DNA from 4 places in the Exiguobacterium sp. s64 genome. Region 2 is predicted to be linked to each of the others. Evidence: riboswitches for the same ligand, from Rfam matches in the RefSeq annotation. Region 2 holds a riboswitch; each other region holds the start of a gene.
What was found. Region 2 has a riboswitch for S-adenosylmethionine ahead of metK (methionine adenosyltransferase). Riboswitches for the same ligand answer to the same signal wherever they lie in the genome.

Region 1 (5,921 bases), on a different contig from region 2:
GGCCTCTGAGCGTGGATAGGCGTTCGCCTGCCACTCGGCTCGATAAATCGAGTCGAGCTGGGTCAGACCGACCTCATCCGCGTCCTTATCGGCATCCACACTCGGCGTCTCATCCCACCGCGGATTCAAATACGTATGATCGTCTTCCCGGTTCGCCTCCAACAGCTTTTGAATCCCGACCCGGGCGACCGCCGCGAGCGCCAAACCGATTCCCGCACGAACGAGCAATCGTTTTACCATCTTCGTACCTCCTTATCGACCAAACCGATAGAGCGGCATCCCTTTCACATCTGTATCAATTTTAAAGACCGAACCTGCGTCCGGATGGGCCTCGAGCGCCGCGTCATCCATTCCTTCGCGCGCCGTCGTGATCGCAAGTTGTTTCAAGTCATCACCGACGAAACAGCATGACGTGACGTTCGGGGCCGGCACGAGCACCTCGAGCACTTTTTCACCCGTCTTCGGGTTCCAGCGCGAGACGCGTCCGCCCGCAAAGTGGGCAATCCATAAAAAGCCGTCTTCATCGGATGTCATACCGTCCGGGAATCCTTCCTCATCTTTGAAATCGATGACGACTTCCCCATCCCCGAGTGTTCCTGTCTTCAAGTCGAACGGGTATTTGCGGACCGTCTCGGTCGGTGTATCGATATGGTAGAACGTCGAGTGGTCCGGAGACCATGTCAGACCGTTCGACAGCGTCAGTTCACTGAGCATGACCTCGGTCGTGCCGTCACGGTTCAAGCGATAGAGCGTCGCCTCGTTCTCCTCGTCGTTGAGATGAAGCGTCCCGGCAAAGATTCGTCCGTACGGGTCGGCCTTTCCGTCGTTGAAGCGAAGATCACCTTCCGGGTCATCGAGTTCGACGAGTTTATCGAGTCGCTTCGATCCCTCGTCCCATTCATAGATGCCGTCTTTCAAGCCGACGACGACGCCGTCTGTCACTTTCGGGACCGCAAACCCGATCTGTTGTCCCATATCGAACGATGACAGCTCGTCTTCCTTTTCGTCGTACCACCAAAGTGTGTGTCCTTCGATGTCGACCCAATAGAACCGTTTCAGTTCAGCATCCCAACATGGGCCTTCCCCAAGTGTATTTCTGACTCGAATCCATAACGCCGCGTTTACTGTCTCCATTGAATTGCCTCCACTCTCTACATTGATTTCAACTGACTATTCCCTGAGCGGATGAGGTCTATTCAAGATTTTTCAAAATCGTTCCGCAGAGTCGTGGGCGATGTCCGTTTTTTCCTTCGTCGGAGCGGCTCTATGAAAAAAAAACTCCTTGAATCATTCGATTCAAGGAGTCCACTTATTTCGCACCTTCGACGTTCATATGTTTACTGCGCAACTGGCCGCATGCCGCATCGATGTCAGTCCCGTGCTCAAGGCGGACACCGGTGTTGATGCCACGCTTCTTCAAGACATCATAGAACGCCATGATGTCCTCCGAGGTACTGCGCTCGTATTGGATATGCTCGTTGACCGGGTTATACGGGATCAAGTTGACGTACGACTTGTCCTTGATATCGTCGATGAGGTCCGCCAATTCCTCAGCGTGCTCCGGCAAATCGTTCACTTTCGACAGGAGAATATATTCGAACGTGATTCGTTTGTTCGTCTTCTCGACGTAATACCGGATGGCCGGCATGAGCTTGTCGAGCGGGAACGCCCGGTTGATTTTCATGATTTGCGTCCGTAGCGCGTCGTTAGGCGCATGGAGCGACAGCGCCAAGTTGATGCGCAAATCGAGGTCCGCGAACTTGTAAATCTTGTCGGCAAGTCCGCTCGTCGAGACGTTGATTTTACGCGGGGCGATCGCGAGACCGCGCTCGTCCTTGACGACACGCAGGAAGTCGACCAAGTTGTCAAAGTTATCGAACGGTTCGCCGATTCCCATGACGACGATATGGCTGACCCGGGCCCCTTCGCCGACTTCGTCCAAGTAGTGTTGCACGGTCATAATTTGTTCGACGACTTCGCCCGCTGTCAAATCACGTGTCTTCTTCAAGAGACCGCTCGCACAGAAGCTGCAGCCGATATTGCACCCGACCTGCGTTGTTACACAGACCGAACGGCCGTACTTATGTCGCATGAGCACAGTCTCGATATAGTGCCCGTCGTGTAGTTTAAGTAAAAATTTGACCGTCCCGTCGCCCGCCTCTTGTTTGACGAACAGGTCTTGCGTCGAGATGACGTATTCGGCGGCGAGCGCCTCACGCACCTCGGCCCGTACCGAGATGTCCTCGATTTGTTTCACTCGGTCGATGTAGAGCGAGTCCCAGATTTGTCTCGCATGGAAAGCGCTGTATCCCCAAGAGACACACGCTTCTGTCAGCTGATCGAACGTCAGCCCGTATATAGATGGTTTCATTGCTATCTGTCCTTTCTTCAATCCGCATACGTACCATTGTAGCGGACGTGGACGACGGGTGCAACGTTCTTATAACGGTGGAACGGGACGCGAAATATGTCGCTCGAACGCATACGCCAGACGGATCAAGTCACGTTCGGCATAACTCGTCCCGGTGAACGATAGGCCGAACGGCGCCCCACTCGCTTTCAAGCGATATGGGATCGTGATGGTCGGATGCCCGGCTTTTGCCGCCATGTCATAGTTCAAATCGTGAGGCAAGACGAGCGCGTGCAACTGTTGTTCGTTTAATAGGCGGTCGAGTCCGTCCGTCTTGGCGTCACGCACGTCATCGAGCCGGCGCGTCAAATAGGCCGCCTCGATGAGACGTCCCGACAATCTTTCCGCCTTTTCGAACGTCTTTTGTCCGTGCGGGATCGTCTCAGGATGTCTGTTGTTCCAGTCCATCAAATCAGACAACGTCTCGTATGGGAGTGTCGTCGTGGCCAGGTACGCCTCGATCCCGAGTTTGAACTCGTGGTACAAAATATCGCCTTGGTCGAGCGTATCATGGGCGGGCAGCTCGACTTCGACAAGGTCGATGCCGCTCTGTTTCAACAGCTCGGTCGCCTCACCGTATAATGCTTGTTCTTCTGCTGATAAATCAGCCTTGACGATCCCGACACGCATCCCGACCGCTTGGCGCTCGTCGAGGCACGTCCGATACGGCGGACCGGCCGGGAGGTTGAGTGTCGCCGGGTCCGCCGGGTCTTCCCCTACCATCACCTCAAGTGCCCTTACCGCGTCTTCGAGCGTTCGTGCCATCGGTCCCGCCGTGTCTTGCGACCGCGAGATCGGGATGATGCCACTCCGACTGATGAGGCCGACGGTCGGTTTGATGCCGACGATGCCATTGTGCACGCTCGGATGGATGATGGAGCCGCTCGTCTCGCTACCGACAGCGAGCAGTGTCAGGTTCGCTGCAACCGCAGAGGCCGAACCTGAGCTCGAACCTCCGACATCGAGCTTATCCCCATATGGATTGAGCGCCTGCCCACCGACGCCGCTCCAGCCGTTCGGCATGCCCTCGGTCAAAAAGTTGGCCCATTCGGACAAGTTCGCTTTCCCGAGGATGATGGCCCCGCTCGCTCGCAGGTTTTGGACGAGATGGGCGTCCCGGCCTGCGAAGTGATGCGCGAGTGCGACGGCCCCGGCCGTCGTCTTCATGAGTCCGGCTGTCTCGACATTGTCTTTGATCAAGACAGGAATGCCGAGTAGCGGCAAGCGTAGCCCGCGACGAAATGCCCGGTCAGCCGACTCGGCCTCGAACAAGACGTCCGGGTTCACTTGAATGACCGCCTTCAGTTTGTCGTTGAACTGGGCGATCCGGGTCAAATAATAGGCCGTCACGTCACGCGCCGTGAACGTTCCTTCTTTATATCCGCGATGGGCGGTTTCGATATCGAGTTCCATAAAATCAAATGTGTCAGTCATATTGATTCCTCCTTTGGTCACTCGATGGTATTCGCTATCGACATTTGATTTCCTGTTTTCGTTCGCCAACGAATGTGTAACTTGGTACACTGAAAGAAAAGGGAGGTTACTATGAACCGTTCGTACGTGCTCGTCTTGCTTGCCGTGTTCGCTCTGTTTTTCTTGCAACTGTATGCCGGCGACCTGCCGTTCGTCTTGCCAATCTCAATCGGGCTCATCGTTTTGATTATCGGTGCCACTTTGCTGAAACTCCGACGAAAATCAAATCGTTGACGTCACTTCGAGGCAGATGGTATGATGCTGTCACCAACTACATATCGATATCTTGAGTGAACGAGAGACCTGGCTCTATGACTTCACAGCAACCTGCTTCGGCAAGGTGCTACTTCCAGCAAGGCGTAAGCCTTGGCCGATATGACAGAGCGCTCATGTCGATGACATGGGCGCTTTTTTTTGGGAATTAACCTAAGGGGGACAAGATAATGGAGAAAGCAACATTCGCAGGTGGGTGTTTTTGGTGCATGGTGACGCCGTTCGAGGAACAACCTGGCATCGAATCGATCGTATCGGGTTATACGGGAGGTCACGTCGACGATCCGACGTATGAACAAGTGAAGACAGGGACGACGGGACACTACGAGGTCGTCGAGATCACGTTCGATCCGACGCTGTTCGCATATGAGCGACTGCTCGAACTGTATTGGATTCAGACCGATCCGACCGACGACGGCGGCCAGTTCCAAGACCGAGGCAGCCAATATGCGCCGGCCATCTTCTATCATACGGCGGAGCAGCGCATCGCGGCCGAGAAGAGCCGGGACGAGCTCGCGGCGAGCGGACGCTTCAAACAGCCAATCGTCACGAAAATCTTGCCGGCTGATGTGTTCTATCCGGCCGAGGAGTACCATCAAGACTTCCATAAAAAAAATCCGGCCCACTATAAAGAGGACCGGAAGAAATCTGGGCGCGACGCATTCATCGAGCAAGCCTGGTAAGCAAAAAGACGGGTCGCTGGACCCGTCTTTTTAGCTTTTCGCAATCCCGAGCATGAATCCGGCCACGACGATTAGCCCGATTCCCATAAAGACGAAGACACGTTCTTTCGTCGTCTTCTTTTCTTTCAATAGATAAATTCCGCCGAGTGTCGCCACGACGACGTTCAATTGGGATAAGGCGAATGACGTCGCGATGCCGACCTCACCGCTCGAGACGAACAGACCGAAGTTCCCGATTCCCCAGGCCAGACCGGCCAAGATGTTTTTGAACGTCTTCGGATCGAACTTTTTGACGTCTTTCTCACGCAGGCTGAACAACAGTGCCGCGATGAACATCCCGACCGATTGCGGCAAGATGGCCGTGATACCGTCGACCTCGAAATAGTTCGTCAAGACGGCGTACGTCACGTACCCGATACTCGACACGAGCAGGACGAGCAAGCCTTTTTTCAAGGCGCCGCTGCTGTCGCTGTCTTTCTTCTGTTGATACGACGTCAGCGCCGCCCCGATGATAATCAACACGAGCGCCGAGAACCCGAGCCACAGTTCGGTCGACGTCTGCCAATCACCGAGCACGATGACGCCGAACAAGGACGTCCCGACGAGTTGCATGCCGGTGCTGATCGGCATCGCTTTCGATACACTTAAAATTTGGAACGATTGGAACTGTAAATATTGACCAAGTGCCCAGAACACACCGGAGATGAAACCGGTCACGAGCGCGAGAGTCGTGAACTCCGGACTGAAGACGAGTGCGATGATGACCGCCATCACCATCGCCCCAATCGTCGTCCCAATCAACTGTTGAATCGGCTTACCGCCGACTTTTGAAACGATGAGCGGGATACTCCCCCACATCAAGGCAGGTAAGAGTGCGAGTAAAATCATTTCCATGGATGACACCTGCTTTCGTAGAATAATATTACTCATGATTTTCCCACGTTTTGGCCGGATTAAACTTTGTTCAAAAAAATTTAAAAATACCCATTGCCAAATGTTTTACTAGGATGATATAATAATTTTCGAACGGGGCATTAGCTCAGCTGGGAGAGCGCCACGCTGGCAGCGTGGAGGTCAGCGGT
Region 2 (5,921 bases):
TGAATCGTTTGAAGTTGTCTTGGAACTTACGGGCGAGCGCTGCCGCCTCGGCGTCGTAGCGGGCCTCGTCTTTCCATGTGCCCCGTGGGTTGAGCACGTCGTCTGGCACCCCGTCGATGTGGCGTGGGATCTCGACGTTGAAGATGTCATGGCGCGTCGTCTCGACGTCACGGAGTTTCCCGTTGACGGCCGCGTTCACCATCGCCCGTGTATAGGCGAGCTTCATCCGCGATCCTTCGCCGTATGCGCCACCGGTCCAACCGGTATTGACGAGATAGACGTCGACGTCATGTTTCTCGATCAACGTGCCGAGCATGTCGGCGTAGCGTTCCGGTGCGAGCGGTAAGAACGGTGACCCGAAACATGTCGAGAAGGTCGCCTGCGGCTCCGTCACGCCGCGCTCCGTGCCGGCTAGCTTCGACGTATAGCCTGACAAGAAGTGATACATCGCCTGCTCCTTCGTCAATTTGCTGATCGGAGGCAGGACGCCGTACGCGTCGGCCGTCAAGAAGACGATCGTGTTCGGATGACCGGCTCGTGACGGAAGCATCGCGTTATCGATAAATTGAATCGGGTAGGCGGCCCGTGTGTTCTCAGTGAGTGAGATGTTCTTGTAGTCTGGTGCCCGTTCCTCGTCCAAGACGACGTTCTCAATCAACGAGCCAAATCGAATGGCATCGTAGATTTGAGGTTCGTTCTCACGCGACAAGTTGATCGTCTTCGCGTAGCAACCGCCTTCAATGTTGAAGACGCCGTCAGGAGACCAACCATGCTCGTCGTCCCCGATTAAATGACGTTCTGTGTCGGCCGATAGCGTCGTCTTTCCGGTACCCGATAGCCCGAAGAAGAGAGCCGTCTCGCCGGCGTCCGATACGTTCGCCGAGCAATGCATCGACAAGACGTGCTGTTCCGGTAACAGGAAGTTCATGACTGAAAAAATCGATTTTTTAATTTCGCCGCCGTATTCTGTTCCCCCGATCAGAATGGTCCGTTTGGCGAATGAGACGAGAATGAACGTTTCGGAGTTCGTCCCGTCGACTTCCGGATCGGCCTTATAGCTCGGTGCATAGATGACCGTGAACGGATCAAAGGCACCTTGTGTCGGCCATTCGCGCAAGAACAACTGTTTCGCGAACAAGTTGTGCCACGCGTATTCTGTGATGGCCCGCACTGGAAGCGTATAATGCTCGTCAGCCCCGGCAGACGCCTCGAGATAGTAGAGCTTGTCTTTCGTCTCGAGATGCGTGAGCACTTTATCGAGCAGTGCCGTGAACTTCTCTTCTGCGATCGGTTGGTTGACCGGACCCCAGTCTACTAAATGATTGCTGACTTCATCTTGCACGACGAATTTGTCTTTCGGTGACCGTCCTGTGAATTTACCTGTACTGACCGATAAAGCCCCGTCTTTCGTCAGTACGCCTTCCCCGTTGCGAATGGCTTCTTCCACCAATTCTGGAACCGTTAAGTTCCGCATCATGTCGGCACCTTTAATTAATTCTTCGATTTTCAGGAGCGTTGTCGCCATCCTGAATCCCACCTTTCCCCTAAATAGATGTGGATGAAATCCGCATACTTCCGCGTTTAATTAGTATGACGTTTTTATTATATGTGACATACTAATCAAAAACAAGCCTTTTTCACCCTTTAAAGTAAGCGCTTTCTTACACTGTCATTCTAACATATTCTGTACCAGGTCATAGTACAAAATCGAAAACCGACAAAAAAATGTTTGATATTTCACAAACATAACTATTACGAGTTCGTGAAAAGTTTTACGAATTCAGTCGATACGCTTGACAGAACGGGGTGTCATTTATATGATGGTCTTCGTAACGGATACTCTTATTCTGAGCGGTGGAGGGAACAAGGCCCTACGAAGCCCAGCAACCGTCCGATTTGTCATTGTTATTCGGAAAAGGTGCTATCCTGAAGCGAAGCGCAAGCTTCGAACGATAAGAGGGTAAGGAAGAACGATTCAACCTTTCCCATTGAACATGGCGAAAGGTTTTTTTCATTACCGTCCCAAAGCAACGCGTAAGGGGAACGAGTACCGTCCACACATCACCCTTATTATAGGAGGTTTTTCGAAATGGCAAACTTGAACCGTCGACTTTTCACTTCGGAGTCCGTCACGGAAGGACATCCGGATAAAATTTGTGACCAAATCTCAGATGCGATTTTGGATGCGATTTTAGCTGAAGATCCAAACGCCCGCGTTGCGGCTGAGACATCTGTCACGACAGGTCTCGTGCTCGTAGCAGGTGAGATCACAACATCAACTTACGTGGATATCCCGAAAGTTGTTCGTGAAACAGTTCGTGAGATCGGCTACACACGTGCAAAATATGGTTTTGATGCAGAGACTTGTGCTGTCCTCACATCGATTGATGAGCAATCGGTAGACATCGCCCAAGGTGTCGACCAAGCGCTTGAAGCTCGTGAAGGACAAATGACTGAAGAAGAAATCGATGCAATCGGCGCTGGTGACCAAGGTCTCATGTTCGGTTACGCAACAAAAGAGACACCAGAACTCATGCCGCTCCCGATTTCACTCGCGCACAAATTGTCACGTCGTTTGGCAGAAGTTCGTAAGAACGGCACGCTCGCTTACCTTCGTCCTGATGGTAAGACACAAGTGACGGTCGAATACGACGAAGCGAACAACCCAGTTCGCATCGACACAATCGTCATCTCGACGCAACACGCCGAAGACATCACACTCGAACAAATCCAAGCTGATTTGAAAGAGCACGTCATCGACGCGGTCATCCCGTCTGAACTCATCGACGCGGATACAAAATACTTCATCAACCCGACTGGCCGTTTCGTCATCGGTGGACCACAAGGGGATGCAGGCCTTACAGGACGTAAGATCATCGTCGATACGTACGGTGGTTACGCTCGCCACGGCGGCGGCGCGTTCTCAGGTAAAGACCCAACCAAAGTTGACCGTTCAGCGGCGTACGCGGCTCGTTACGTAGCGAAAAACCTCGTTGCAGCGGGACTTGCTGACAAAGCAGAAGTTCAACTTGCTTACGCGATCGGCGTTGCCCACCCGGTATCGATCGCAGTCGACACGTTCGGCACAGGTAAATTGAGCGAGACTGAGCTCGTCGAACTCGTTCGCGAGAACTTCGACCTCCGTCCGGCCGGCATCATCAAGATGCTCGACCTTCGCCGTCCAATCTACAAGCAGACAGCAGCTTACGGCCACTTCGGTCGTACAGACGTTGAACTCCCATGGGAGCAAACGGATAAAGCGGCAGTGCTTGAAGAAGGCGCGAAACGCTTCGCATAAGACAGTAAAAACGACCTTTCGCTGAGAAAGGTCGTTTTTTCTTGTTAAGATTGGTTTTTATCCTGCTTAGATGTATCATCGTTAGAAGAATCGTTAGAAGAAGAATCAGATGACGTTTCTTGGCCTAGCGCGGTGTCTTTTGCTTCGACCACTTTCTCGCCAATCGATTGTAAGTCTGATTTTGCTTCCATAGCGGTGCCGGCAACTTGCGTTAAGTCTTGTTTCACCGTATCCACTTCTCCAGCGACTTTTTCATAGACATTTTGAACGTCGGTGGCAACTTCTTGGATGATTCCAGAAGCCGATTTCACTTGGTCAATGACTTGCGAAGCTTTTCCGCTAGGATCTTTAGCCACTTCACTTACTAAACCACCGACAGATGATTTAGCAGTCGTGAGCGATTGTTTTGTGTTTTGACGGTTCGAAGAACTAAGTAGAGCAAGGGCACCTCCGACTACAGCTCCTAAAAGAATTCCTCTCACCAGTGTAATCCGAGGACCAGATGATTCTCCAGAATCAAACTGACGGTTCGGATGATTGGCTTGGTCGACTTGTGGATCATGTTGTAGTTTCGGTTCCATAGTAACACTCCTTTTTGTAAGTTGGCATTGATACTCTTATACCCGAGTCAAAATGGAAAATAACGTCTTCCTTCATTTCGACATCAAAAAGTAATGAGCGGGCAGGATATTTTTTTGCTGATGGGGAATGATACTACTAGATTGGCCAAAAGGGGGATGCCGTTATGAAGATCAGGGAAGCCGTACCAGAAGATGCCGCCACCATCCGCGATATTGCGCTCGCAACGGTCAGTGAACAAGACGAGGTTCGTTCAAAAGTAATGGAACGGGCTTATCAGCAAGAAGAGATCGTCCGCGCCATCAGTTCAAGCGAGGAAGCGAAAGAGCAGTTGTTCATTGTCGGTGAAGCCGAAGGCGACGTCATCGGGTTCTATCATGCGATCGACCGCGGGGATACGTGGGAAGTGCTCCGGCTCTATCTTCATCCGACCCATCACCGACAAGGTCTCGGAACGTCCTTATTGTCTCATCTGCGCGAACGTAAAGTTCAACCGATCGAACTGTACGTCGAGAGTTCGAACGAGCAGGCGATCGCCTTTTTGAACCATGAGGCGTTCATCGAATTGAATCGGATACAAGAGGAAGTGTACGACCAACCGATGGAACTGATTCATTTGCGCTATGACCCGAGCTAAGACCCTAGACGGATTTTCTGACAAACATCAGTCTCGGCTGATGTTTTTTGTTAGTATAAAAACATGGACATAATAAAATGAGGTGACAGTATGACATACGAAGAAGAATCACGAAAAGGGGTTATCGTGATCGTCTATCCGCTCCAGTTCACGTCACGCTTGAGCGAGGCGTTTTTAGGACGGTTACGTGACGAATATGAAGTTCTCGTCGTGACCGGACAGACGGTTGGCTTGACGGCGGAAGACCATAAGCTGTTAATCAAGAACACGCTACGCGAGGCGAGCCAGTACAAACTGCCGATTCACGTCATCGCCTTCAGTCTCGGGACATTGTTAACGAACCGATTGCTCCAGGAATACGATGTGCCGCTCGGCAGTTTGACGTATATCTCACCCTTGTTCGATTGGCATCCGTCCCGCCAAATCGGCGGATTGAAACAAGTCGTCGCGAGTGCGGTCGACCGTTTCCGTCCGGATTTGCCGCTCGGCATGATGACGTTCATGGGTGCAGGCGAAGAGTCGTCCCGCTTCGGTGAGATCACGTACGGGCAATACCGGGAAATCGAGGAAGAGATCGTCGAGCATCAAGAAGAGAAGAAACATTTGCCGCGCCTTCCACTCGCTTGCTTCTATGCGCCGGACGACCGCTTCGCCGATGTGAAACTGACGCTCAACGTCTGTCGAAAAATTGGCGGCGATCAAGTGTACATTCGCCGGCTCGAAGGCTTCCCGCATTTCGGCTATGAACGACTGAACACGAAGTTCGCGGAGACGCTCATCACGTTTTATGAATTGATTCGAGAATGACAAAACAGGCGACTCGCTCGAGTCGCCTGTTTTCATGCACGTTTTTCAATCGCCACGATGAACGGGGGATGATTGATTTGATTGATGAAGCCGTAACGGAGGACGCCGGCCCGCTTTTGATCGAGTGCCTCGACGTAGGCGAGCACCTCGTCGCGCTCGATTTTGCCGCTATTATGGCCATGATAGATGACGACGACGATGACACCACCGACGGCCATGACGTCGAGCAGTTGCTCGAGGGCGTCGATGGTCGTATTGCCCGTCGTCGTGACCGACTTGTCGCTTCCCGGTAAATAACCGAGGTTGAACACGGCGGTTGTGATCGGGCGTGTCTCGTCCGCTACAATTTCTCGGACGGTGTCGTGGCTGTCGTGGATGACAGTGACGCGGTCCGTCAATGCTGCTTCCTCGATGCGAATGCGTGTCGCCTCGACCGCCGCTGCTTGGACATCAAACGCGTAGACGTGTCCCGTCGCCTCGACGAGTTCGGCTAAAAACAATGTATCGTGCCCGTTGCCGGCCGTCATATCGATGGCGACGGCACCAGGTGTGACGTGTTCACGGAGTAGGTACTTCGCGAACGGTAAGACTCTCATTAAT
Region 3 (5,921 bases), on a different contig from region 2:
GAAGCTGACGTCGTCGAGCACCGTGACATCACCATAGCGTTTCGTGACGCGTTCAAGCCGTAACATCAGTCCGTCCCTTTCATCCAGTCCGACCAGGCCGCGTCTGATGCGCCCCAGTTCGGGACGTATTGACCGAGGTCGTCCATCGTTACTTTCTCGTCCGGCAAGACGTCGCGGTCGACGAGATATGGGTCGACCGAATGAATCGACGGCGTCTCTTCACCAGCTAATTTTTGATACGCGTAACGGACTTGAATCCGTCCGATTTCAGCCGGATCGGTCGCCGCCGTCACTTTCCACGGGCTACCGTCCTCTTGCATGAGCTGCAAATCTTCATCGCTCAAATCAATCCCATAGACGGCGATCTCATCGCGTCCGGCCTGTTTGATGGCACGGCTCGCACCCTTAGCGAACTCGTCCCACATCGCGAACACGGCATCAATCTCACCTTCCGGATACTTCTTCAAAATTGCTTCCATCTGGCTCTGTGTGTCGAGCGCCGTATTGTTCGTCGCCGAACCAAACTTGGCGACTTCTGTGATACCCGGGTAACGCTTCAAGAACGCATCATAAATCGTGTGGCGACGTTCCATCGGTGTGAAGCCACCAACCCAAATCGTGACGATTTTGCCTTCACCGTCCAAATCTTCGGCGAGCGCCTTGAGTGAACGCCAAGCGAGCGAATAGTCGTCTTGGTCGATGACGGTCACGCCTTCGTTCGTCAAATCGTTGTCGAACGCGACGACTTTGATGCCTTTATCGAGCGCGCGTTGGACCGGTTCTTTCAACGCATCGGCACGGCCATGGTCGATCAAGATGACATCGACGCCTTGCGTCGTCGCCGTATCGACATAGCTCGCCATCTTCGACAGGTCGTTGTCGGCGTTGTACACTTTCACGTTGCCGCCGAACGATTCGACTTGTTCCGTCACCCCGTTGATATACTGCGACGAGAACGTCCCGATCGACATCTGCATGATCAGGGCGACATCGATATCTTTCGGAAGTGTGGCATTCGAGACCGAGACGGGTTTCGTCTCCGGTGTCTTCTCAGCCGGCTTCGATGGGGCCGCTTGTTCGTTCGTGCAACCGACGAGCGCCAAGACGAATGTGAATAGTAAAATTAATAGTTTTTTAGACATGAATTGTTCCCCCTACATGATGTGTGATGGCAGTCTCTGTCGGCTCGAACACACCCGCCTCGGTGATGAGTCCGGTGATGAGGTCCGGTGGGGTGACGTCGAACGCCGGATTGAAGACGGTGATGCCGACGGGTGCCGTCGGTTGACCACCGATATGTGTCACTTCTGACGGGTTCCGCTCCTCGATTTCAATCGTGTCATCCGCCGTCAAATCGAACGTCGAATGCGGCGCCGCGACATAGAACGGAATGCCGTAATGTTTGGCAAGGACGGCGAGCTGCAACGTCCCAATTTTATTGGCGACGTGACCCGTCCGTGTGATACGGTCAGCTCCAACGATGATGGCGTCGACTCGTTTTGACTGAATCGTCCAAGCCGCCATATTGTCGGTGATGAGCGTCACGTCGATATCGGCCCGGTCGAGTTCCCAGACAGTGAGGCGTGCCCCTTGCAGGAGCGGCCGCGTCTCACAGGCGAAGACGTTGAAAGATACGCCCTGTTCTTTTCCGACGTAAAACGGCGCGAGCGCTGTGCCGTATCGCGATGTCGCGATGGCACCGGCGTTGCAGATTGTCAACACGTTCCCCCCGGCCGGCAACACCGTCAGCGCATGCTCGCCGATGGCCCGATATGTATCGACGTCCCGGTCGTACAAAGCGATGGCGCGGCGTTTGATTTCCTCGGCAATCGCCTCAAAGTCGTCCCCGACATTTAAATCAAGGAGCGATTCGATCACGTTTTGCAGATTGACCGCCGTCGGTCTTGTCGCAATCAAGCGGCGTCCGACGAGGTCGAGTCGACGGGTGAAGTCCGGGTCGTCGACTAACCGGCCTGCCTCTTTGGCGAGGACGAACGCCCCGAAGTAAGCGATGGCCGGGGCACCACGGACTTGGAGCGTCTCGATGGCATGTTCGGCCTGTTCGAGCGTCTCGATTGTCACGTAACGCTCTTCATGTGGTAACAACGTCTGATCCAATAGGATGAGTTCGTCCGTTTGCGAATTAAAGCGGATGTTTTGGACCGTCATACGCGCACCCCCGACAAAAGCGTCACCAAGTCGTCAATCGATTCGACGCTGTGGCGTTCTTTAATGAGCGCCGTCCCGAGGGCAAGCGCGTCACGTTTTCGTTCGAGCCGCGTCGCTTCCGGCAACGTCTCGAGATCGGCGACACCGGCGAGTCCGACGGCACGGCGAATGAGTTCGCAACCGGCATAGCCGATCGTGTCGCTGAAGATTGTCCGCAACAATTCGTCGACGAAACCGTCCGTATTGAACGGCTCGACAGCGCGCTCAAAGTTGGCCCGGAACGTCTTCTCGAACGTCTCCCACACCGTCAAGACGTCCGTGAAACGTTCGAAGCGTTTGAGCGGGTCATGGAACGTCGACAGCGTCAAATGGGCGATAATTTGGCCCAAATCAAAGCCGAACGGTCCGTAAAATGCGAACTCTGGATCGATGATTTTCGTCTCTTGTTGAGTCGCGAAGATGCTGCCTGTATGTAGGTCACCGTGCAGAAGCGCCTCATGTTTCGTGACAAATCCGACTTTCAGTTTCGTCACCTCGACCTTGAGCGCCTGGTCTTGCCAGAGGCGTTCGACATCTTCTCGAAGCGCCGCCTCGATGTTGTTCGACTCCGCGTCTTTGAACGGGTCGGTGAAGATGAGCTTCTCGGTGATGTCACACAGTTCCGGGTTGTAATAGTCACGTTCAATCCGCTTCTTCGCGATCGGGCCGGCCGCATAATCCGACGTCGCGAACAGCGTCTCGCCTAAAAATTCACCGACATGACGCGCGAGTTCCGGATAGCTCTCCCCTTTCAAATAACCGGTGCGGACAATCTCATAATCAGACAGATCTTCTAAAATCGTGTAGGCGAGCGTCCGGTCGCTACCGAGGACGTCCGGGACGAAACGCGGCGCCACGTTCGCAAACTCACGGAGTGCCAACTGTTCAATCCATGCCCGTTCGAGTGTAAGCGGCCAGCTCTCACCGACGACTTTAGCGTATGGGAGCGCCTGTTTGACGATTAGGCGCTGTTCGCCTTGGCGAATCCGAAACACGAGATTCAAATTGCCGTCCCCGATTTCCTCACACTCGGCGATTCCGTCTTGCAAGTATCCTAATTGACGGACGTGCTCGACGACAGACTGTTCTGTAAATGGTTGATATGACATGATGTTTTCCCCTTCCTGTACGTTGCCCACAAAAAAAGCCCCTTTCTCCGCGAGAAAGAGGCACAGCCAAAATGGTTGTTCCTCTCATCTGTCAGACATTCGTCTGGTGGATGTAGCACCGTGCCTAATGGTCGGTTGCTGCGGCGTCATCGGGCCAATTCCCTCTGCCAACTCGCGATAAGAGTGGTTTATTCGATTCGGTGAACTTATGTGATGAATATTACGGACTCGACGTCACAATTGTCAACGTCCTTTTCTCCGTGCCACTCGTCTTTTTTTTGTGCATATATGGAAACAACTTCCCAAAATATTTTTTTTGGAAAAAAAGGAATTGACGACGTGACGAATCTGTGTAAAAATTCAATTAAATTTCACAACTTCAAATCACATTCTTATCAAGAGCAGACGGAGGGACGAGCCCGATGATGTCGCAGCAACCGACCAGAGATGGCACGGTGCTAATTCTTGCAGCGAAAGCTGAGAGATAAGAGTTCATTTTTTATGATGACCTCTTGCCTCGGCATGGGGTCATTTTTTGTTTGCCTGGAAGGAGGAACCATATGAGTATCACTGCCACATATGAAATCAAACGGACGGATGCGGTCGCAAGCATTGCCGACAAAATCGCCCTCGAGCTGACCGTCGGCACATGGACTGAGCTGCGTCATTTAGAGCAAGAGCAGTTACAGGCGTACCGGGGTGAGGTCGTATCGACCACCCATACGGAGACGACGAGCCGGTTCACGATCCGCTATCCGTTACATAATGTCAGCCCTGACTTTTCATCCATCTTGACGACGACGTTCGGGAAACTATCCCTCGACGATTCGATTCGGTTAATCGATTTGACGTTGCCCGAAACGCTCGCCCCTCATTTCAAAGGCGCCAAGTTCGGCGTCGACGGGATTCGCGAGTTGCTCGGTGTCCATGACCGTCCGCTCGTCATGAGCATCTTCAAAGGCGTCATCGGGCGTGACCTCGCGTTTCTCGAGCAGCAACTCCGCGATCAGTTCGCCGGCGGCATCGATATCGTCAAAGACGACGAGATTTTATACGACAATCCGCTCACGCCGTCGCTCGAACGGGCCCGGATCGGAGCGGCCGTCATTCAAGCGCACTTTGAGGCGACCGGGAAACGTGTCCTCTACGCCATCACGCTGAGCGGCCCTGTGTTCGGTCTTCGCGACCAGGCGCTCCGGCTGATCGAGGCCGGTGCGACGGCGCTCCTATTCAACGTCTATACGTACAGTCTTGACGCACTGCGCGAACTTGCGAACGACCCAGACATCCGTGTGCCGATTTTGGCCCACCCGGCCTTTGCCGGCGCCTTGACCGGGTCCATCAGTCATTCGCTCTTACTCGGTAAACTCCCACGTCTCGCCGGGGCCGATTTGACGCTCTTCCCGTCTCCATACGGTTCGCTCGCGACACCACGGGACGAGGCGTTCGCGATTCGTGACTTGAGCGCCGAACCGCATTGGTCGAAACCAATTTTACCGGTCCCGTCAGCCGGGATTCATCCGGGGCTTGTCGCCGATATCATTCGTGATTTCGGGACGGAGGTCGTCATCAACGCCGGCGGTGGCATTCATGGTCACCCGGACGGTGCAGCCGCCGGGGCCCGTGCTTTCCGCCAAGCCATCACTCACGTCCTCGGTCCCACCGAAGGACAGACGGACGAACTCGATACCGCGTTAAAGGCGTGGGCGTCACGATGACGGTCCACATCCTGTGCGACTTCGATGGGACGATCACGGCGGAAGACAATATCATCGCGTTGATGAAGGCATTCGCCCCGCCGGCTTGGGTCGAGTTGAAAGATGCGGTGCTCGAACAACGGATTTCCATTCGCTCCGGTGTCGGTCAAATGTTTCAACTATTGCCGAGCGAGGCCGCCCCGGCTTACCACGATTATTTGTTGGAGCGGATCACGCTCCGCCAAGGGTTCCCATCATTTTTAGAACAGGTTCGGGCGCACGGTTGGAAGTTTGACGTCGTCAGCGGCGGGATGGACTTCTTCGTCCAGCCGGTCTTAGATGGTCACGTCGCCCCTGAGCACATCTACTGTAACGTCGCCGACTTCTCCGACGAGACGGTAACCGTCACGTGGCCGCACGCTTGTGACGAACAGTGTACGAACGATTGCGGCTGTTGCAAGCCGACGATTGCCCGCCGTATCGTCAATCCGAGTGACCGCTTAATCATCATCGGCGACTCGGTGACCGACTTCGAGGTCGCGAAGCGTGCCGACTTCGTCTACGCCCGGGGTCAACTCATCACGCTCTGCGAAGACGCAGGCATCCGTTACGCCCCGTTCGAGACGTTCGACGACATCACCCATCACTTGAAGGAGGTGGCCGTATGAGCCTTACGGCACGTTGGCTTGAACTGGCCGAGATTAAAGACGAACTCGCCGCCCGCGACTGGTTCCCCGGAACGAGTGGGAATTTGGCGATTCGCGTCTCTGACGACCCGCTCGAATTTCTCGTCACGGCGAGTGGACGCGATAAACGGAAACGAACGCCAGACGACTTTGTTCATGTCGATGCGGGCGGACGCTTAATCGGCGAACAGACAGGAAAACCATCCGCCGAGACGCTGCTA
Region 4 (5,921 bases), on a different contig from region 2:
TCGAACCTGGCGACGGGATCTTGCTACCGAATCCCGGCTATCCTGATTACATCTCGGGGGCACGCCTCGCCGGTGCCGTCGTCCGTGACCTCGTCCTCCGGGAAGAGAACGGCTTCTTGCCGGACTATGAGACGCTCGATACGCAAAATGCAAAACTCATGTATTTGAACTACCCGAGCAATCCGACGGGGGCCGTTGCCACGCCAGCCTTCTTTGACGACACCGTTCGGTTCGCCCGGGAGCGGGACTTGATGGTCGTCCACGATTTCGCATACGGCAGCATCGGATTCGATGGCCACGTCCCGCCTAGCTTCCTGCAGGCGGAAGGGGCGAAAGAAGTCGGCATCGAGGTATATACGATGTCGAAAGCGTTCAACATGTCCGGTTGGCGCGTCGCCTTCGCCGTCGGGAACGCGGACATCATCGAGGCGATCAACACGTATCAGGACCACGTCCACGTCAGCGTGTTCTCGGCCATCCAGGCGGCGGCTGTCGCCGCGCTCGAGGCCCCACGCTCCATCCGGGACGATTTGGCCCGACTCTATGAGGCGCGACGCGATCGCCTGATCGATGGGTTGAACCGGGCCGGGTGGGCCGTCGAGCCGCCGGAGGGTTCGTTCTTCGTCTGGGCGAAAGTGCCCGAGGGCGATGCCAAATCGTTCTCGCGTAAGTTATTGTACGAGGCAGGAGTCGCCGTCACCCCGGGCTATTTCTTCGGTTCGGAAGGGAACGGATACGTCCGCTTCGGTCTCGTCTCACCGGAACCGAAGATTGACGAGGCGGTCGAACGAATCGAGCGGTTGTTTGCCGCCTATGAGGAGGTGCGCGCATGATTCGTCAGGCCGTCCTTGAATATGACCACGCCGATGACGCGCTCGACCGTCTGGATGACTTAGTCGACGGCCGACGTGCCCACGTCCTGCACGGTCAGAACGGGTATGACGTCGTCCGAGCCATCTTTCCGGCCATCGCGGACTATCCGGCAACAAGGTTCAGCGGGGAGTGCACGGACTCGGAAGTCAAACGGCTCAAACCGTTGGACGCCGACGTGTTAATCGCCGTCGGAGGCGGCAAGCTCGTCGATACGGCCAAACTCGTCGCCTATCAACGGAACGTCCCGCTCATCGTCGTCCCAACGCTCGCCTCGAACTGTGCGGCGTTCACACCGCTCAGCGTCGTCTATCAGGAGGACGGGAGCTACGACCGCTACGACATGTTCCGCGTCGTCATCGAACGGGTCATCGTTGACTCACGGGTCATCTCGCGCTCACCATATGAATACTTTCGGGCCGGTGTCATCGACACGGTCGCGAAGTTTTACGAGGCCCGTTATTTGAGTGGTGACAGCTCAGCTGACGCCGGCGTCAACACCGGACTCGTCTTGGCCGAGCAGTGCGGGCGTCTCGTCGAACTTGAATTGAGCGAGCACGCTTTTGAGTCGTATAGTGACGACGTCCGCTTCGCGGTCGATCACGTGCTCGCCATCGGCGGCGCCGTCGGTGGATTTGGTGACGCCGGGACACGCGTCGCCGTGGGCCATGCGGTCCATAATGCGCTCAGCCGCTTCGAGTCGACCCACTCTTTCTTGCATGGAGACAAGGTCGGCTTCGGCCTAATCGTCCAGGAGCGGTTGCGTCGCTCGGCCGATGCTCCGTATTTGGAGGCCTGGTTGAAACGGTTCGGTGCACCGACGACGCTCGAGGCGCTCGGGGTCGGGTCGGGCGACATCCCGGTACTGGTCGACTCCGTCATGACGGAAACCGAACTGCAACAGTTGCCGGAACCACTCGATAAAGACTTTTTGAAAATAATTTTTGAAAATTTACAATTTTCTATTTACAATTAAAAGAATTAAAAGTAAGATGATAACAATTTAATAGACCGATTGCTTATCAAGAGTGGTGGAGGGACTGGCCCTGTGAAACCCGGCAACCAGATCGTAATGATCATGGTGCTAATTCCAACAGACGATATCGTTTGGGAGATGAGCGTGTCCGACTTTGACTTGTCGTGCCCGCCACTCTGAATGAGTAGCGGGCTTTCATTTTGGAGGAGGAAAACAAATGAACATCAAACAGAAAACAGTACTTGCAGGAACGTCACTACTCGCCGCCATCTCGCTCTCGGCATGCGGACAATCGGACGCGAGCGAGTCGCTCAGCACGGAGTCGCTCACGATCGGCGTCACGGGCGGGCCGCACCAACAGATCGCCGAGAAAGTGAAAGAACTCGCGGCCGAAGACGGCCTCGAACTCGATATCAAAGTGTTCAACGACTATAATACGCCGAACACGGCGCTCGCCGAGGGTAGCCTCGACGTGAACAGTTATCAGACGCTCTCATTCCTAGAACTGCAAAAGTCCGATAAAGGCTATAAAATCGACGACGTGTTCAAGACCGTCGCTTTCCCGATGGGTCTCTACTCAGAGAAATTGACCGACATCGAGGACTTGAAAGAAGGTGACAAGGTCGCCGTCCCGAACGACCCGGCGAACGAGCTACGCGCGCTCCGTCTGTATGAGACAGCGGGACTAATCACGCTGAAGGAAGGATTGACGGACAAGGCGACGAAACGTGATATCGCCGAGAACCCGCTCAACCTTGAATTCATCGAACTCGAGGCGTCGCAGCTCCCGACCCAGCTCCCGGAAGTCGCACTCGCTGCCATCAACACGAACTTCGCGATGGGTGCCGGCCTGTCGATCAATGAGGACGCCTTGTTCCACGAAGACACGGTCGACAACCCGTATCCGAACTACGTCGTCGTCCGCACCGATAACAAGGATGACGAAGTCGTCGAGACACTCAAATCGTACTATCACTCGGACGAGGTCCGGACGTTCATCGAAGAGACGTTCAACGGCTCAATCGTCCCGGCGTTTTAAGGAGGACCTATGATCGCACTTAAAGGAATCACGAAGACGTTCACGGTGAACAAAGGTGCCGTCACCGCACTCGATGACGTCTCGCTCACGATCGAGAAAGGCGAAATCTTCGGCATCATCGGTCGAAGCGGGGCCGGCAAGAGCACGCTCATCCGCATGATCAACCTGCTCGAACGCCCGACGTCGGGCCAGGTCGAGATCGAAGGACAGGACATCACGAAGCTCGACAAACGTGGGCTCTCAAAACTCCGCCATCGAATCGGAATGATCTTCCAACATTACAACCTGCTCAAGACGGCGACCGTCGAAGATAACGTCGCCATCCCGCTCCGGCTTGAAGGTCTCGACAAGGCAACGATCCGCGCTCGCGTCGACAAATACCTCGACATCGTCGGCTTGACGGACCATCGAAAACATTATCCCGAGCAACTCTCGGGCGGACAGAAGCAACGTGTCGCCATCGCCCGGGCCCTCGCGCACGAGCCGGACATCCTGCTTAGCGACGAGGCGACGAGCGCGCTCGACCCGGAGACGACCGAGTCGATCCTCGACCTCTTGCTCGACATCAACCGCGAGCTCGGGCTGACGATTTTCTTGATCACGCACGAGATGGAAGTCATCGAGCGCATCTGTGACCGGGTCGCGGTCATCGAGGCCGGCCGGATCATCGAAAAAGGGGACGTGCTCGACGTGTTCTCGGACCCGCAGCATGCGACGACACGCAAGTTCTTGAAGACGAACCTCGATGTCCCGAAAGAGGTCGTCGTTGAGTTGAGCACGCACGGGATGCTCGTCAACTTGTCGTTCATCGGCCATCAGAGTGAACAGGCTGTGCTCGCCCAGTTGACGAAACGGTTCGGCTTGCTCCCGAATATCATCGGGGGTGGCATCAAAAAGCTAAAAGGCGGTCTCGTCGGCAATCTGCTCGTCCATTTGGACGGCGATAAGGCCCAGACCGATCAAGCCGTCCGCTTCTTAGAGGCGAGCGGTGTGAAAGTGAAGGAGGTGACGAACCATGCTTCAGTTTTGGGAAAATTGGGGTGACTTGATTTGGACGGGGACGATTCAGACGCTCACGATGACCGGCATCGCGCTCGTCATCTCGACGTTGATTGGACTGCCGCTCGGGACGCTTCTCGTCTTGACGCGACCGAACGGCCGGCTCGCCAATCGTTATTTCTACGGGGCGTTATCAAGTGTCATCAACGTCGTCCGTTCCATCCCGTTCATCATTCTCTTATTCTTCATCCTCCCGTTCACCCGCTTCATCATGGGCACGACGATTGGCGTCCAAGGCGTCCTGTTGCCGCTCATCGTGTTCACGGCACCGTATATCGCCCGACTCATGGAGTCGGCGCTACTCGAGGTCGACCGTGGGGTCGTCGAGGCGTATGAGGCGATGGGCATCTCGACCCGGAAAATCATCTGGTACGTGTTGATCCGTGAGGCCCGCTCTTCGATCGTGCTCGGTCTGACGATTGCGACGATCGGTTTGATCGGGGCGACCGCGATGGCAGGACTCGTCGGGGCAGGCGGACTCGGCGATATCGCCTATCAATACGGGCATCTCCGATTCGAGCCGGAGGTCATGTACGTGACCATCTTCGTCTTGATCCTGCTCGTCCAATCGATTCAATCGTTCGGTAACCGCTTGGCGGCCCGACTCAAGAAGGCATAAGAAAAGAGCTCTGCTTCGGCAGGGCTCTTATTTGTTGTCGAGCAATCGTTTCAATTCGGCGATTCGGTCATGGCGCGGGATGAACGTACGAATCTCTTTCTCGCTGAACCCGATTTGAATCCGATTGTCGTCGACGACGATCGGACTCTTCAAGATTTGGGGGTGCGACGCCACAAAGCTGTACAGCTCACGGAGCGACATCTCGTCAAGTTGGTCCGCCGCTTGTTTGTACACGCTCTTTTGGATGGACAACAGGTCGGTCGTCCCGTTCTCGGTGAGGCGGAGCATGTCTTTGAACTCGGTGAACGACATCCCTTGATCGGTCAATTTTTTCTCGATGAATGGGATGTTCTGTTCGCGTAACCAATCAATCGTCTTACGGGAAGAACTGCAGCTTGTATGTGTGAATACGGTGACCGTCACGGCAACCACTTCTCCTTTACGTAAGTATGGACTTCTTTATTTTCTCTCATCCATACGTAATGGACGTCGAATATGTTTCAAATCACATATACTTTTTTCACGATTTGTTGATCCTCAGTTCGGGTACATGACGAGAGAGACTACAATCGAGGAGGGATTCACATGTTTGATTATACGGTCAAGACCGATCAGACGGTCGAAGCGGTCGTCGAGAAGCTGAAAACGACGCTCAAAGAAGAAGAGTTCGGGGTGCTCTGGGACTTCAATTTGAGTGAGACGCTTGAAGAGAAAGGCCAGCCAATTGAGGGGGACTATCGTATCCTTGAGGTATGCAATCCGAAAGAGGCGAAGAAAGTCATCACGGCGCACCGAGAAGGCGGGTATTTCCTCCCATGTAAGCTTGCCGTGTTCACAAAGGACGGGGCGACCCATGTCGGGATGCCGAAGCCGACGAAACTGATCGAACTGATTGAGGATGAATCGCTTCAAACTGTGGCCCGTGACGTCGAGACGCGATTGACGCGTGCGATTGATCAAGCCGTCTAATTGATACACGTATCCCGTCCATGAAAGTGGACGGGTTTTTCGTATTCCCACCTAAAGTCATATAATGGTAAAATTGGTACAAACAGATGGTAAGGGGCGGATGTTTTGAAAAAGTTAGTCGGTTTACTTGTGTTATCCACCGGGTTATTGGTCGGATGCAGGGAGGAAAAGCCAGACGTCGTCAACTTGTCGTACGTCAACGCACATTGGACTGTCAGTAAGTATTCACTCGAACAACCTGAGGAGATTGAGGCGGTCGGTGAGACGCTACAGGCCTGTACCGGGAAATTGACGACTGAATTGAAGGGAGACTTGACGGTTTACGATACGGTCATTGCGAATCGCCATCCGATGACAGACACCGGCGAAGAGTATGCCTATAAAGCGGT

Region 1: it holds a riboswitch for S-adenosylmethionine, as region 2 does, so the genes downstream of both, msrA (peptide-methionine (S)-S-oxide reductase MsrA) here and metK (methionine adenosyltransferase) in region 2, are expected to answer to the same signal.
Region 3: it holds a riboswitch for S-adenosylmethionine, as region 2 does, so the genes downstream of both, mtnK (S-methyl-5-thioribose kinase) here and metK (methionine adenosyltransferase) in region 2, are expected to answer to the same signal.
Region 4: it holds a riboswitch for S-adenosylmethionine, as region 2 does, so the genes downstream of both, KNP64_RS03825 (MetQ/NlpA family ABC transporter substrate-binding protein) here and metK (methionine adenosyltransferase) in region 2, are expected to answer to the same signal.

Annotation. Positions count from the first base shown of each region.
Region 1 covers NZ_JACSLH010000002.1:101,631-107,551, forward strand. The annotation lists gene KNP64_RS04075 (hypothetical protein) at 1-240, opposite strand, end outside; gene KNP64_RS04080 (SMP-30/gluconolactonase/LRE family protein) at 253-1,134, opposite strand; gene rlmN (dual-specificity RNA methyltransferase RlmN) at 1,310-2,371, opposite strand; gene KNP64_RS04090 (amidase family protein) at 2,441-3,844, opposite strand; gene KNP64_RS04095 (hypothetical protein) at 3,956-4,117, shown strand; SAM riboswitch class I at 4,162-4,262, shown strand; gene msrA (peptide-methionine (S)-S-oxide reductase MsrA) at 4,327-4,839, shown strand; gene KNP64_RS04105 (GRP family sugar transporter) at 4,870-5,733, opposite strand; tRNA gene KNP64_RS04110 (tRNA-Ala) at 5,868-5,921, shown strand, end outside.
Region 2 covers NZ_JACSLH010000007.1:10,749-16,669, reverse strand. The annotation lists gene pckA (phosphoenolpyruvate carboxykinase (ATP)) at 1-1,525, opposite strand, end outside; SAM riboswitch class I at 1,840-1,959, shown strand; gene metK (methionine adenosyltransferase) at 2,090-3,298, shown strand; gene KNP64_RS10860 (hypothetical protein) at 3,343-3,879, opposite strand; gene KNP64_RS10855 (GNAT family N-acetyltransferase) at 4,044-4,514, shown strand; gene KNP64_RS10850 (alpha/beta hydrolase) at 4,605-5,321, shown strand; gene mnmM (tRNA 5-(aminomethyl)-2-thiouridylate-methyltransferase MnmM) at 5,354-5,921, opposite strand, start outside; gene mnmL (tRNA modification radical SAM protein MnmL/YtqA) at 5,880-5,921, opposite strand, start outside.
Region 3 covers NZ_JACSLH010000003.1:20,601-26,521, reverse strand. The annotation lists gene KNP64_RS06070 (sugar ABC transporter ATP-binding protein) at 1-66, opposite strand, end outside; gene KNP64_RS06065 (sugar ABC transporter substrate-binding protein) at 66-1,142, opposite strand; gene mtnA (S-methyl-5-thioribose-1-phosphate isomerase) at 1,135-2,169, opposite strand; gene mtnK (S-methyl-5-thioribose kinase) at 2,166-3,317, opposite strand; SAM riboswitch class I at 3,399-3,501, opposite strand; SAM riboswitch class I at 3,707-3,808, shown strand; gene KNP64_RS06050 (2,3-diketo-5-methylthiopentyl-1-phosphate enolase) at 3,878-5,035, shown strand; gene KNP64_RS06045 (2-hydroxy-3-keto-5-methylthiopentenyl-1-phosphate phosphatase) at 5,032-5,682, shown strand; gene KNP64_RS06040 (methylthioribulose 1-phosphate dehydratase) at 5,679-5,921, shown strand, end outside.
Region 4 covers NZ_JACSLH010000002.1:48,520-54,440, reverse strand. The annotation lists gene KNP64_RS03835 (aminotransferase class I/II-fold pyridoxal phosphate-dependent enzyme) at 1-833, shown strand, start outside; gene KNP64_RS03830 (iron-containing alcohol dehydrogenase family protein) at 830-1,846, shown strand; SAM riboswitch class I at 1,887-1,991, shown strand; gene KNP64_RS03825 (MetQ/NlpA family ABC transporter substrate-binding protein) at 2,064-2,885, shown strand; gene KNP64_RS03820 (methionine ABC transporter ATP-binding protein) at 2,895-3,929, shown strand; gene KNP64_RS03815 (methionine ABC transporter permease) at 3,901-4,563, shown strand; gene KNP64_RS03810 (Spx/MgsR family RNA polymerase-binding regulatory protein) at 4,591-4,986, opposite strand; gene KNP64_RS03805 (DUF302 domain-containing protein) at 5,149-5,532, shown strand; gene KNP64_RS03800 (hypothetical protein) at 5,638-5,921, shown strand, end outside.